2 regions of the Allobosea sp. RCC_152_1 genome follow, and region 1 is predicted to be linked to the other one. Evidence: riboswitches for the same ligand, from Rfam matches in the RefSeq annotation. Region 1 holds a riboswitch; the other holds the start of a gene.
What was found. A riboswitch is a leader RNA that binds a small molecule or an ion and turns the genes downstream of it on or off. The one in region 1 is predicted to bind cobalamin.
Positions count from the first base shown of each region.

Region 2: it holds a riboswitch for cobalamin, as region 1 does, so the genes downstream of both, AB6806_RS08815 (ABC transporter substrate-binding protein) here and AB6806_RS02220 (ribonucleoside-diphosphate reductase subunit alpha) in region 1, are expected to answer to the same signal.

Region 1 covers NZ_JBFUPU010000001.1:461,282-468,819, reverse strand. The annotation lists gene AB6806_RS02220 (ribonucleoside-diphosphate reductase subunit alpha) at 1-2,278, opposite strand, end outside; cobalamin riboswitch at 2,391-2,592, opposite strand; gene AB6806_RS02215 (cold-shock protein) at 3,131-3,340, shown strand; gene rpsU (30S ribosomal protein S21) at 3,480-3,746, shown strand; gene AB6806_RS02205 (hypothetical protein) at 3,941-4,210, shown strand; gene AB6806_RS02200 (sarcosine oxidase subunit gamma) at 4,246-4,863, opposite strand; gene AB6806_RS02195 (sarcosine oxidase subunit alpha family protein) at 4,856-7,538, opposite strand, start outside.
Region 2 covers NZ_JBFUPU010000002.1:517,156-524,693, reverse strand. The annotation lists gene AB6806_RS08835 (xanthine dehydrogenase family protein molybdopterin-binding subunit) at 1-306, opposite strand, end outside; gene AB6806_RS08830 ((2Fe-2S)-binding protein) at 324-791, opposite strand; gene AB6806_RS08825 (ABC transporter ATP-binding protein) at 1,213-1,995, opposite strand; gene AB6806_RS08820 (FecCD family ABC transporter permease) at 2,006-3,049, opposite strand; gene AB6806_RS08815 (ABC transporter substrate-binding protein) at 3,046-4,083, opposite strand; cobalamin riboswitch at 4,296-4,505, opposite strand; gene AB6806_RS08810 (DUF3102 domain-containing protein) at 5,085-5,801, shown strand; gene AB6806_RS08805 (Wzz/FepE/Etk N-terminal domain-containing protein) at 5,931-7,499, shown strand; gene AB6806_RS08800 (polysaccharide biosynthesis/export family protein) at 7,517-7,538, shown strand, end outside.

The sequences.
Region 1 (7,538 bases):
TCGTGACGACCCGCTCGCGCAGGCCCTCCCAGTCCAGCGTCGAGGAGCGGTCGAGTTCGACATCGCCGTCGCGGGCGTCCGAGAGGATGTCGAGCGAGTCGATCGGCAGGATGCCCTTCGACCAGAGCGAACCCTCGAAGCTCGGATAGCGCCCGCGCTCGGCGGCGAGATCGACCGAGGCCTGGATCGCATGGAAGCTGATCACTTCCATCGACGTATCGGCGAAGGCGACGGCGCCTTCCGAGGCCGCCGGCAGACGCAGTGTCTGGAGCGCGTCCTGGAAACCCATCAGCCCCAAGCCCACCGGGCGATGGCGCAGGTTCGAGCGGCGTGCCTCGGGGATCGTGTAGAAATTGATGTCGACGACGTTGTCGAGCATGCGCATCGCGGTGGTCACGGTGCGGGCCAGGCGAGCCTGATCGAGCCCATCGGGCGTCACATGCGCGGCGAGGTTCACCGAGCCGAGATTGCAGACCGCGACCTCGTCGGCCGAGGTGTTGAGCGTGATCTCGGTGCAGAGGTTCGAGGAATGCACCACGCCGGCATGCTGCTGCGGCGAGCGCAGATTGCAGGCATCCTTGAAGGTCATCCAGGGATGGCCGGTCTCGAACAGCATGGTCAGCATGCGCCGCCAGAGGTCGAGCGCCTTCACCCGTTTGAAGACCTTGATCTGGCCAGCGGCTGCCTTCGCCTCATAAGCCTCGTAGGCCGTCTTGAATGGCTTGCCATAGAGGTCGTGCAGGTCCGGCACCTCATCGGGCGAGAACAGCGTCCAGTCGGCGCCGGCCTCGACGCGCTGCATGAACAGGTCGGGAATCCAGTTCGCCGTGTTCATGTCATGGGTGCGGCGGCGGTCGTCGCCGGTGTTCTTCCGGAGATCGAGGAACTCCTCGATATCGACATGCCAGGTCTCGAGATAGGCGCAGACCGCGCCCTTGCGCTTGCCGCCCTGATTGACGGCGATGGCCGTATCGTTCGCGACCTTCAGGAACGGCACCACGCCCTGGCTCTCGCCATTGGTGCCCTTGATATGGGCGCCGAGACCGCGCACCGGCGTCCAGTCATTGCCGAGGCCGCCCGAGTACTTGGCGAGCAGCGCATTGTCCTTCACCGCCTTGAAGATACCGTCGAGATCGTCAGCGACGGTGGTCAGGAAGCAGGAGGAGAGCTGCGGGCGCAGCGTCCCGGAATTGAACAGCGTGGGGGTCGAGGCCATGAAATCGAAGGATGAGAGCAGATCGTAGAATTCGATCGCCCTGCCCTCGCGATCGATCTCGCGGATGGCGAGACCCATGGCGACACGCATGAAGAAGGCCTGCGGCAGCTCGAAGCGGTTGCCCCGGACATGCAGGAAATAGCGGTCGTAAAGCGTCTGGAAGCCGAGATAGTCGAATTGCAGATCGCGCTCGGGCTTGAGTGCAGCGGCGATGCGGGCGATGTCGAAGCGGCCGAGCTCGGGGTCGATCAGCTCGTTCGCGATGCCGGTCTTGAGATAGGCATGGAAGTAGTCGGCATAAAGCACTGACATCTCTTCCTGCGTCGCCTGCTCGGCGCGGCCATGGACGAAGCTCAGTGCCTCGCGACGGAGCTTGTCCAGCAGCAGGCGCGCGGAGACCTTCGCATAGTTCGGCTCGCTCTCGATCAGCGTGCGGGCGGCAAGGATCGGCGCCAGCGCCAATTCGTCGAGCAAGATGCCGTCATAGAGGTTGCGGCGCGCCTCGGTGAGGACCGGCTCGGCCGAGACGCCGTCGAGATCGGCACAAGCCTCGCGAACCACCTTGTCGAGGCGGCCGGCGTCGAGCGGGATAAGCGTCCCGTCGGCGAGCTTCATGTGCAGCAAGGGAGCTGCGGAGGCGACAGGCTTCGTCTCGGCAACCGCCCTCGCCCGCTCGCGCGCCCGCTCCTCGCGATAGAGCACATAGGCACGGGCGACCTTGTGGTGTTCGCCGCGCATCAGGGCGAGCTCGACCTGGTCCTGCACATCCTCGATATGGAAAGTGCGGCCGGTCGCGGCCCGGCGGGTCAGCCCCGCGACGACCTGCTCGGTCATCTCCGCGACGGCTTCGTGGATGCGGCGCGAAGCGGCGGCGTTCGATCCTTCGACGGCGAGGAACGCCTTGGTCAGCGCCACGGTGATCTTCGAGGGATCGAACGGCGTCACCGCGCCGTTGCGGCGAATGATCTGGTAGCCGGGCTCGCTCGCAGCGAGCTTCGACAGTGTCGGCTCTGCGGCTGACGGAGCGGCGGCAGGCCGCTCGGCTTCAATGGAAAGAGACATCGGCATCAACCCCAAATGTTGGGGGCAAAGGCCAGAGCGGTTGCGTCGAGAAGGCGCGCGGCACCACAAGGCCGCGACCTGCCAAGCGCACCACCGGGACACCCCGCCCGAGGACGTATACGAGGTCGCGGCAGGTCTCCTGGCTCACGGGTCAGCGCTCTCGTCCCGTCTTCCCAAGGCCTTGCAGCCTCAGTGACTTAATCCTGGACGTGAACTCGCCGCTTACAGTTGCGGGGGCAGCGCCGGTCTCTCACCGGCTTCCCTCTTAGCTCTCGATCTTGCGATTCGAGAGACCATCGACCACCAGATCTAGTAGCTAAGGGGCATCGCCTGTCAACAGGTCGTGATGCCGCCGTCCGGCGCCTGTGAAGATCGGGGATCACCGCGCGGCCTCCGGCCTATCCTGTTCGTGCTGTTCGGCAATGACGTCGGCTCTGCCTTCGCTTCGGCGAAACCGCGTCGAGCGATGCTTTACGCCTCAAGCGCTAGCGCCCCTTCGCCGCCCGCCATGATCGACGCACGCCCCGTTCCCGAGCTTCGCGCAATTCGCGACCGCCACGAGCTGTCTGCGATGGCTGCCGAGCCGCCCCAGCATATCGCGATGGCGCGTCTCAGGCCGGGTCACACGGTTGCTGTCGGTCGATTTGGCGCCCGGCTGATTTTCCGAAAATATTGCGAGATAAAACCTTCCATTTGACAATGTGTCTTATAAGTACCATGATAGAAACATCGATCTAGGCCGAACGAATTGGCCCCGCGCTTTCATCGCGCACTGCTGACGAACTTCCTGCTCAAATCGAAAAATGCGCTGCACCCGCGGCGCATGAACAATAGCCTTTACAGGAGGTCAGCATGGCCAGTGGCACAGTTAAGTGGTTCAACACCGACAAGGGTTTTGGTTTCATCCAGCCGGAAGACGGCGGCCAGGACGCCTTCGTCCATATCAGCGCCGTGGAGCGTGCCGGTCTGCGCACGCTGAAGGAAGGCCAGAAGGTCTCCTATGAGCTGGTGCAGGACAAGCGCTCCGGCAAGGTGTCTGCGGACAACCTGCAGGCCGAGTGAGCTAGACGCCATCCGGCGCGTCAATCGAGATCAGCGGCGACCGCGGATGTACCGGCGCCCGTTCGATTGAGCGGCGGATAGCCACGGAGGGGTCGGGATCAACCCGGCCCTTTTTGTTTGCATCAGAAGGGAAATTCGAATGCAGGTTCTCGTTCGCGACAACAACGTCGACCAGGCGCTTCGCGTCCTCAAGAAGAAGATGCAGCGTGAAGGCGTGTTTCGCGAGATGAAGGCGCGTCGCGCCTACGAGAAGCCGTCCGAGCGGCGAACCCGCGAGAAGGCCGAAGCCATCCGCCGCGCCCGCAAGGCAGCACGCAAGCAGGCTCAGCGCGAAGGATTGCTGCCGATGCCGAAGCGCGTGGAACGGCCGGCACGGCCCGGCCAGGCCCCCGCGCAGGCACGATAGGCGAGGATTTGGGCCTGGGCTTCAATCCGCAGGATTTCGCCGAGGGCCGGGCCTGCTCGCCAGGCCGAACCGGCGAGGATCGAAGCCGAGCCCCACGCAAGGTTCTGCCCGAAGCCGTTCGATCCATGCAGGAGCGTGCTGCCGGAAAACGCCGCTGACGCCCTGGCGTCCTGCGTTCGAGAAGGAGTTTGCCGATGTCGAGCAACAGAATTCCGCCGGAAGAGGCGCAATTGCGGGCCCAGAGCAGAGCGACGCTCGCAGCGCAACGCCGCGCCGAGGCCGAAACGGCCCTGGAAGCGTTGCGGGTGGAGCAGATCGCCGTCCGCGAACGCACCGCAAAACTGCGGGCCTTGCGGCTCGCCAAGGAAGCCGCCGACGCCGAGGCCGCCGCGGCGGTGCCGCCAGCCAAGACGCGAGCCAAGCCCGCCAAGACCGTTGTTCGGCGGAGAACCGCTTCTTCCTGATCTCCAACCGGAGGATGGCGCGCGAGGCGTTGCCGTCAGTCTTGGTCAGCAACCCGGCAGCCGAACTCGGCCGCCGCTGCGGCAAACCAGGACCAGAAGCTTCCTGCCATGCTGCGTGCGACCATGATCTCGAAGACGGGTCCGTCCGGCCCGTCGGCGAGCCGCCATAGCTGCACGCCGAGATAGGCCACGCTTGTCACGGCGGTCTCGCCGACGCCAAAGGCCGAAGGATGCAGGTCGAGCATCACGCCCTTTGCCAGCAGATCGCGGGTCCTGGGACCCTGAAGCCGGAAGGCGGCGCGCGCATCGCTCTGATCGCTGACAGCGGCATGGGTCGCGAATTCATCGAGCAATGGCTGGAAGCCGTCGCGCGAAGCCGCGCGCAGCAGCCATTGGTCCGGCCCCGCCCAGATCGCGTCATGGACCCCGCCCGATACGATCCTCGGCATCTCCGGCAGCGCGATGCCGAGCCGGCCTTTGACGGCCCGCGACAGGGCCATCGCCGCACCCGGTTCAGCGATCAGGGTCGCCAGGCCGAAACCATCCAGCAGCGTCGCAACGACGCCGGTCTCGCCCTTCGCGCCGAAGGAGCCGGGTTGCGCGATGCCCGCCCAGGCGCTGCGCGGGCGCCATGAGGTCGCGATCTCAGCCATGGAGGCGGTTTCCTTCCGGATCGACGAAGACGGGCGAGCAGATCTCGACGACGATGTCGCCGTTTCGGACGGGATCATAGGCGCGCACGCGCTCGCCGATGCGACCGGCGCCGTTCCGGATCAGGCCGAGGCCGATCCAGTGGTTGAGATGCGGCGAATGGGCGACCGAGGTCATGTAGCCCTCGTCGTTCTCCATCACCGCCGCCTTGCCGATGCCGATGAAGTGGGCGCCGGCCCGCAGGCGCTGGGAGGGATCGACCGGCTTGAAGCCGACGAAGGACGGCCGGTCCCGCTCGATCAGGGCCGGCCTGCCCGCCATCAGGCGGCCGATATAGTCCTTCTTCGAAGACATCATCTTGCCGAGGCCGAGATCGCGCGCCGTGGTCTGGCCGTTGAGCTCGTTGCCGGCGACATGGCCCTTCTCGATGCGCATCACCCCGAGCGCCTCGGTGCCATAGGGCGTGATGCCGAAGGGCTGGCCGGCCTGCATCAGGGCGCGCATCATCGCATCGCCATAGGCGGCCGGAACCGCCAGTTCATAGGCCAATTCGCCCGAGAAGGAGATCCGGAACAGCCGCGCCGGAATGCCGCCGCCGACCGTCACGGTGCGCGCCGCGAGATAGGGGAAGGCCTCGTTCGAGAGGTCGTGCTCGTGATCGACGACGCCGCGTAGGGTTTCGCGCGCCTTGGGCCCGGCGATGGAAGCTTGTGCCCATTGCTCGGAGACCGAGACCATGCGGACATCGAGTTCCGGCCACAGCACCTGATGGCAGAACTCCAGATGCTGCATCACCTTGCCGGCATTGGCCGTCGTGGTCGTCATCAGGAAATGGTGCTCGCCCAGACGCGAGGTGGTGCCGTCATCCATGACGAAGCCGTCCTCGCGCAGCATCAGGCCGTAGCGCGCCTTGCCGACCGGCAGGGCCTTCCAGCCATTGATGTAGACGCGCTCCAGGAACTCGGCGGCCTCCGCCCCCTGGATGTCGATCTTGCCGAGCGTCGAGACGTCGCAGAGGCCGACGCTCGCGCGCACGGCCTTGACCTCGCGATCGACCGTCGCCTGCCAGTCGTTTTCGCCGGGGCGCGGATAGTACTGCGCCCGCAGCCATGGGCCGGCCTCGACGAAGACGGCGCCCTGCTCCCGCGACCAGTCATGGGTCGGTGCCAGCCGCACCGGCCTGAATTCCTTGCCGCGATGATGGCCCGCGAGCGCGCCGATCGCGACCGGCGTATAGGGCGGCCGGAAGGTCGTGGTGCCCGTCTGCGGGATCGTCCTGCCCGTCTGCTCGGCCATGATGGCGAGGCCGGAGAGGTTCGAGGTCTTGCCCTGGTCCGTCGCCATGCCGAGCGTGGTGTAGCGCTTGAGATGCTCGACCGGCCGGAAGCCCTCGCGTGCGGCGAGTTCGACATCCCTGTCGGTGACGTCGTTCTGGTAGTCGACGAAAGCCTTGCCCTTCGTTCCCTTCACTCGCCAGAGCGGCCGCAGCGCGGTCGTCTCGGGATCGGTCGCAGGCACGGGTGCCGGCGGCGCAGGCGTCAGCCCGGCTTCGGCCGCAGCCTCGCGGCCGAGCCGCGCGCCGTCCTCCAGCGCCTGCGCCAGCGTGAAGCGCCCGGCCGCGCTGCCGGCGACAGCAAGGCCCGCCGGCAAGGAGCCCGGCACGAAACATTGCAGGCCGTCGTCCCAGGCCGGCTTGCCGTTCTGATGCGAGGTCAGATGCAGCGTCGGGTTCCAGCCATTGGAGACGGCGAGCAGGTCGCAATCGACAGCCGTCGTCGCGCCGGATGCATCGCGGATGGTGACGCTGCTGAGGTGGCGGCCGCCGCGCGTGCCTTCGACCGCGCCGCCTGCGAACAGCCTCGCACCAAGCTTGTCGGCGAGCGCCTTGCGGGCGGGATCTGAGTCGCCGCCGGCATCGACGATGGCAGCGATGCGGCTACCGGCTGCGGCGATATCGCGTGCCGTGGCCCAGCCATCGTCCCCGGCCGTGAACAGCACCGCCTCGCGGCCCGGCAATGCGCCGTAGCGGTTGACGTAGGTGCGTGCCGCTCCCGCCAGCATGACGCCCGGCGTATCATTGCCGGGGAAGACGATCGGCCGTTCCAGTGCGCCTGCGGCGAGGATCGCGCGCTTGGCATGGATGCGCCAGCCGCGCTGTCGCGGCTGATGCGGCGCCGGCTCGGGCAGGTGATCGCCGACACGCTCGACCGCGCCATAGATGCCGTGGTCGTAGAGGCCGAAGACGGTGGTGCGCGGCATGATCCGCACTTCGGGCAGGCTCTCGAGCTCGGCCAGCGTCGCCGCCAGCCATTCGGCCGCCGGCTTGCCATCGATCTCGCGCCTCTCGGCCAGCAGGCGCCCGCCGAGGCGAAAATCCTCGTCGCAGAGGATGACCCGGGCGCCGCTGCGCCCCGCTGCGAGCGCGGCGGAAAGGCCGGCCGGACCGCCGCCGATCACCAGCACGTCGCAGAAGGCGAAGGCCTTCTCGTAATGGTCAGGGTCTTCTAAGCCGGCCGCGCGGCCGAGGCCCGCCGCACGGCGGATCAGCGGCTCGTAGAGCTTTTCCCAGAAGGCCGCCGGCCACATGAAGGTCTTGTAGTAGAAGCCCGCGACCAGGGCCGGCGAGAGCAATCCGTTGATCGAGAGCAGATCGAAGGCGAGCGAGGGCCAGCGGTTC
Region 2 (7,538 bases), on a different contig from region 1:
CGCGATGTTCTGGCCGGGCGTCGGATATTCGGTCGTCACCTTCGACCAATCGCAATTGAGCTCCTCGGCGACGAGCTGCGCGAGGCCGGTGAGCGTGCCCTGGCCCATTTCCGAACGGGCGATGCGGATCACCACCTTGTCGTCGGGATGGACGACGACCCAGGCATTGATCTCGGGGGTTCCCGCCTGCTGAGCGCCGGCAGGAATGGAAAAGCCGAAGGTGAAGGCGCCGGCAACCGCGGCCGAACCGGCGAGGATGTGGCGGCGGGATGGGCGGAAAGAACGGGGGGCGGATAAGACGGTCATGATCGCTCTCCTCTCCCTCAACCGCGGCCGAGCTGGCCGCCGGCGGCGACGTCGAGGATCGCGGCCTTGACGCGGACATAGGTGCCGCAGCGGCAGATATTGGTCATCTCGCTGGCGATGTCGGCTTCGCTCGGCTTCGGATTGGCCTGCAGCAGCGCAGCCGCGGTCATGATCATGCCGCTCTGGCAGAAGCCGCATTGCGGCACGTCGTGCTTGATCCAGGCCTGCTGGACCGGGTGGGTTCCGTCAGGGGAGAGCCCTTCGATCGTGACGATCTTCTGCTCCTCGGTCACGGCGCTGACCGGCAGCGCGCAGGAGCGCGTGGCGACGCCGTCGATATGGACCGTGCAGGCGCCGCACTGGGCAACGCCGCAGCCATATTTCGTGCCGGTCAGACCGATTTGTTCGCGGATCACCCAGAGCAGCGGCGTGTCGCCATCGACTGCGACGTCCAGAGTCCGGCCATTCACATTCAGCTTCGTCACCGTAAACCCTCCCGGTTCGGTTCAAGCAGGACGGCGAGAGAGCCAACGCGCCTCGCCGGAAGCCTCAGGATGCCGTGCGAGCATGCCGAGGATTTTTGAAGTGGAATGATTGAAACTCAGAAGTCCGGCGGCGCCAACGGCCAGCATCGGCCGATCACGTTTCGTGAGCGCTGCCAGAAGAGCGAATGCAGCGCCGTATCGTGCGAAAACGGCTTTTACTCCGCGCAATTCGGACGCTTCTGCCCGCATAGCGGGTGCTCAGCCACCGTTGCGTGTTTCACGCAGATGTGAACCTCGGGATTGCCTGAGGCTGCGTGACGTCGTCAGGCGGCCGCCCCGCAATATGGTCGATGTGTCGATCGCGTTCGATCCCGCGAACGACATGGCGTTGCGGCCTGCTCTCGCAGGGCGCCGGGAACGATTAAGACCGCTCTCTTCCCTCGGCCTCGATCAGGTATTCGATGTGACGCCGCCCGGACGCCCCGGGACGGATCGCGACCGCGACGCCGAAGATGCGTTGGATCGTTTCGCTCGTCAGGACCTCATCCGGCGAACCCGCCGCTTCCAGCCGCCCTTCATGCAGCAGTGCGATCTCGTCGCAGAACATCGCTGCGAGGTTGAGATCGTGCAGCGCCATGATGCAGGTGATGCCGAGGCGGCGGATGAGGTTGAGGATCGCGAGCTGGTGCTGGATGTCGAGATGGTTGGTCGGCTCGTCGAGGATCAGCTCGCTCGGTTCCTGCGCCAGCGCCCGGGCGATATGGGCCCGCTGGCGCTCGCCGCCCGACAGCGTATGCCAGGACTGGTCGTGCCGCTCCGCGAGCCCGACCCGCGCCAGCGCTTCGTTCACCGCTGCCTCGTCCGCCGTGCTCCAGGATGCCAGCGCGGCGCGATGCGGCGTGCGGCCGAGGCGGACGACGTCGCAGACGGAGAGCTGGATCTCGGTCGTCGCCTGCTGCTCCACGAAGGCGAGGCGGCGCGCGAGATCGCGCCGCGCCACGCCGGCGATGTCACGCCCATCGAGCATGACGACGCCGCTCGCGACATTGCGCAACCGGCAAAGCAGCCTGAGAAGGCTCGATTTGCCCGAGCCGTTCGGACCGATCAGGCCGAGCACCCGGCCGGGCGCCGCCTGCAGCGTCACCCCGTCGATGATCATCCGGCCGGCCGTGCCCCAGCGCACCTCCCGCATCGCGAGCGTCATGTCGGCCCCATCATTTGGGTTTCCTGGCGCGATAGAGGATCAAGGCGAAGACCGGCGCGCCGAACAGCGCGGTGACCACGCCGATCGGCAGGATCTGCTGCGGGATCAGCACGCGCGACAGGATGTCGGCGAGGATCATGAAGATCGCACCGATGACGAGGCAGGCGGGCAAAAGCCGGGCATGGCCGGAACCGACGAGGAAACGGGCGGCATGGGGAATGATCAGCCCAACGAAGCCCACCGTTCCGACGATCGAGACCATCACGGCGGTCATCACCGCGGTCGTGGCGAAGAGCACGATTTTCACCCGCGTGACCGCGACGCCGAGCGAGGCGGCCGCGTCGACGCCGAAAGCGAAGGCGTCGAGCGCCTTGGCGTGCAGCATGCAGATGCCGAAGCCGATGAAGGCGACCGGCGCCGCAATCCAGAGGTCCGGCCAGCGGACGCCGCCGAAATTCCCAAGGAGCCAGAACATCACGCCCCGCGCCTGCTCGGCGCTGGCGAGCGTCGTCACGATCGTGGCGGTCGCCGCGTTGAAGAGCTGCGAGGTGGCGACACCGGCGAGGATGACGCGATCGCTCGCCCCGCCCGCTCCGGTCGCCAGGAGCGCGACCACCGCGAGCGCGGCGCAGGAGCCGATGAAGGCGCCGGCCGAGACCGTCAGCGCCGTGCCGCCGATGCTGACGCCGAGGATCAGCACCGCGACGGCGCCGGTCGAGGCTCCCGCCGAGATGCCGAGAACGTAAGGCTCCGCCAGGGGATTGCGCAGCAGCGCCTGCAGGATTGCGCCTGAGAGAGCGAGCGCGCCGCCGCACAACCCCGCCATCAGCGCCCGGCTGAGGCGATAGTCGAAGATCACGCCCTGCTGGATCGCGCTGACAGGCCAATCGAGATCGAACAGCCCGTTGCCGAGCGCCTTCAACGCCGTCTCCAACGGGATGCGCATCTCGCCGATCGTCACCGCCAGCGCCACCGCGAAGGTGAGCGCCAGCAGCGAAACCAGCGCGACGGCGATCCGCGCCGGCCAGTTCGGGCCGTGGGCTGCGTGGCTCAAGGAGTCAGACCGAAGCCGGCGATCGCCTTGGCGAGCGTCTCGATGCCGTCCACCGTATCGAGCCCGGCGCGGGTCGCTCCGACATCCATGATGACGATGCGATTGTTCTTCACCGCGTCGAGCTTGCTGGCGACGGGGTCGGTTTTCAGGAAATCGAGCTTCTTCTCGATATCATCGGCCGGAAAGCGGCGGCGATCCATCTTCACCGTGACGATGACCGCGGGATTGGCGGCAGCGATGCTCTCCCAGCCGACCAACGGCCATTCCTCATTGGTCGTGATGATATTGCGCGCCCCGAGCTTCGACAGGATGTAGGCGGGCACGCCGTTCCTGCCGGCCATGAAGCCGTCGCCCTTGATGTCCTTGCTGGAGAACCAGACGACGACCGGCACGTCCTTGACCTTTGCATCCGCCACCGCCTGGACCGCCTTCTCCTCGCGCGCCTTGAGCTCGGCGACGAGCGTCTCGGCGCGGTCGGACACGTCGAAGATCTGCCCGAATTCGCGGATGTTGCGATAGACCAGCTCCATCGTGAACATCTGGGTGCGCACACCGTCGCCGCCGCCGGAATTGTCCTTGCCGACGCAATCGGTCGGCGAGACATAGGTGGGCACCTTGACCTTGGCGAACTGATCGCGCTTGCCGACGATGCCGTTGGGGCCGACATGCCATTCGAACATCGCGGTAACGAGGTCCGGCTCCTGCGCGAGAACCGCCTCGAAGCTCGGGTCGTTGTCGGCGAGGCGCTTCACCTTGGCATTGATCGCCTCATAGGGCTTGGCGATGGGCGAGAACCAGACGGCGGTGCCGACGACGCGGTCGCCGAGGCCGAGCGCATAGAGGATCTCGGTCTGCGTCTGGCCGATCGAGACGACGCGTTTGGGCGCGGCGTTGAAGGTGATCGTCTCGCGGCAGTTCTCCAGCGTCAGCGGATACTGGGTCGGCGCTGCGACGGCCGCGCCCGCGGCCAGGCTGCCGAGGAATGCCAGGACGGGCCATTGAAGCAGGCGGACGAGAGGGCGCGCAATCGGCACAGAGGAAGCCTTATATGAAACGTTGTTACATTTCTGATAGGGCGAGCGGCGCGCAGCCGTCAAGCTCCCCGCGACAGCGCGGCCGGCGGTCTTCATGAACATGGACTTCATCGCTCCCCGAGATGACGGATGCGGGAGCTGCGCAGGATGCGGACGGATGACGGCCGCATGGCCATCACCGACACACACCTCCGGAACACCCCGTCCGAAAGACGTCTTCGATGACCGGGGCAGGTCTCCTGGCTCGCGGGTCGACGCCGGTTCCGCCCGGCCTTCCCGGCGCGGCACGCGCCAGTGGACGATGGACGGAGAGCTCGCCGCTTACAGTTGCGGGGGCAGCCTCGGCTTTGGCGCAACGCGCCTCACCGAATTCCCTCTTAGCTCCAGGCTGAATCTGGAGAACCTCGATCACGTCCAACCTATAAGGTCGTGCCGCACCGTCAAGCTCGGTTCGGGACCATCATGATCGACGTCGATATGCCGCCGGCACTGTAGATCTGGGGCCCAGGCGCGGCGGCTTCGCAGACCGGTGTGATGTCCGGGCTTTCTCCGCTCGACGCAGCGTCACTGGCCATGTTGCTGCCCGGGTTTCTGGTTCGCCCTGCCAGGAGATCGGTTCACTGCGGGCGTGACCTTCCGGCAGCCAAGATCTCGCTTGCGGCGATTTCTGCCGCGCGGCATCCCGTCTTGATACTTACGTAAGGTAATGTTTCTGAAGGGAGGCCGAGCTGCCATCAGGCGGGAGCTTCCGAAAAGCGAGGCTCATTTCACTTCCCGTAGAGCGGAACGGGGGTAGCTCCAATTCTCCTTAAATATGGTAAGTAACTGATATAAATCAGATTTTTATTTGATCTCTGTCGCCGCGCCGGCGTCGTGAACGCATCGCGTGTCGCCTCAAGGAGCTACTCCCTTTGCGCCGACGGGAACCCCTTTGCTCGCTTCACGGTGCAGTGCACCAAGCGTAAGCTGAATAGTACTGTGGGTTGAGTGAGGGTATAGCCGTGTTGCCGAATGCACAGTTCTCCGCGACAGAATTGCAGGATGCCGCGCAAAGGATCAAGCTCCTGCGTCGGGCTGCGACCGAACATGCTGTGGAAATCGGCCGCGAGCTCCTTCGCGTCAAGGAGCGGCTGCCCCACGGGGTCTTCGTCAAATGGGTCGAAAAGGCGTGCGAGTTCAAGATCAGGACCGCGCAGGACCTGATGAAGCTGGCGCGCGGCGCCGATTCCGATGCGAATGCGAAGCTCGTCGCGCTGATGGTTCCATCGACGCTTCGTGTCTATCTCGCCAAGACGACCCCGCCGGCGGTTCGCACCACCATCCTGCAGCGACTCGAGAACGGTGAGCGTGTGTCCCGCAGCGAGCTGCATTCGCAGGTCGTGGATACGCGCAAGACCAGGATGGAGGCGGTGCAGCGTCCGGCGCAGGAAGGATTCTCCTCGTCGTTTCTTCCCGCGCGCGAGCTTAACGGGCCCGCCGAAGGGAGGCGAAACGACCCGGGCGCGGACCGGGCCCGCAGGGTGGCTGAGCTGATTTTGCGGCGGCTCAGCCCGGAGGATTACGGGCTCATCATGGAGGAGATGAGCTGGGAGGTCTGGAACAGAGCCTTTGTCTGGATGAGAGCGGCGCGTGTTGTGGACGCCGAGCATCTGGAATTGGCTTTGCCCAGTACAGCGACGAATCAATCGTGCGAATTCGTTCCCGCAAAGCTGCAGTGAAAAATATCGAAGTTTTATCGTGACTTACAGTCCGCGTATTCGCGTTGTGTGACTTGCGAACGCCGTCTTTGAGGGAACGGAGTTCCTGCAAAGACATCAAATGGTCGGTGGATACAGATCGGAAGCCCAATGTCGGTCTATATTGACGAGCGCCAGCCCTCCACAACATTCGGCCTTCTCAGCCTACGCCGCCGCTGGAAGCTCATTGCCGCATGTGTCGGTCTCGCGGCGATGCTTGGCCTGCTCTACACGGTGCTGAGGCCAGCGAGCTATACGGCGTCGACGCAGCTCCTGGTCTATGTGAAGGAAGTTCAGCCCGGCCCCGACCTCGTCATTTCCCTCGGGCGCGCCGATCTCACGCAGGTCGAGAACGAGAGCGAGGTCATCCGCTCGCGCGGTACCCTGGCCAAGGTCGTAGGGTCGCTGGACCTTACCGAGGATTCCGAGTTCGTTCCCGCGGCGACGGCGTTTCAGGGGCTCGCCCGGTGGCTTTCCGGCACGTCGCCAGCGACCTCCGACGAGAGCCGCGCGAAGCAGGAAGCCGCCATCGAGTCCCTCGCCAGGAGCATCGCGGTCAAGCGGGTCGGAACCAGTCACACGATCCTCGTCGACGTCACGACCTCCGATCCGGAGAAGTCCGCGCTCATCGCCAATGGCATCAGCCAGGTCATGCTCCAGGCGCGTCTCAACGCGGAGCAGGATGGCGAGCGCTCGCCATTGCTGCGCGAGCGGCTGCAGGGCTTGGGACCCAGCGTCTATGTGATGACGCCGGCGCTCGCTCCGGACAAGCCCAACGGACCGCGGAAGATCCTGATCATCATGGCTACGGTCATGGCCGGATTGGTGATCGGGGCGGCGCTGGCGCTGTTTCTCGACTTCCGGGACAAGACGATCCGCAGTGCCGCGCAGATTCAGCGTTTCGGCCTGGAGTGCATCGGCGCGATCCCCTTGTTCAAAAGCGGCAAGCCCGCGATTTCGAGCCAGGCTCGGCAGCGTGCCGGCCAGGATCGCCTGCCTGAAGCCTTGCTGGCGCAAACGCTTCTGCGGGCGACGGTCGCGATCGAGGCGGCCAAGGCACGCACCGTCGGCGTCGCCTCCTCGATCGCAGGAGATGGCGCGACGACCGTGGCGCGGCACCTCGCCCAGATGGCCGCGCGCAGCCAGAGGAAGGTTCTGCTCGTGGAGGCCGGCGGCAGCGAGACGTCGCGATCGTCCGCGAGGGAGATGTCCTCCGCGCCGGCATTCTCGGGGACGCAGCCGCAGCCGCTCGGCGGCAGCCTCTGGAACAATGGCGGCGACGGACCCGATCTTCTCATCACGCCTCCTCCCGGCACCGGCGAGGGCGTCGCCAACTGGTGGATGCATTGCGATCAGACATCGCTGGCAGCCTACGACCTGATCGTCGTCTGCCTGCCGGCCCTCGAACGCGGTCCCGAGTTTCGCATGGCCGCGCAGAACATCGACGGAATCCTGCTGGTGATGAAATGGGGCGGCGCCGAGATGGAGCGGATCGAGCGCGCCTTCACGGTCTCCGGCGCGGCGCCGTCGGATTTCATCGGAGCGGTTTTGAACATGGTCGATGACCGGATGATCGGCCGTTTCGGGGACAAGCTCTGGGAGGCGGAAGGGTTGATGGCCGCCGGACGAGGCCTGTTCGGGCCTGCGATGCCTATCGAGCCGGTTGCCGGATCGTCATGAAGCGGAGAGGTGCTACGATGAAGCGAAGCCGTTCATGGG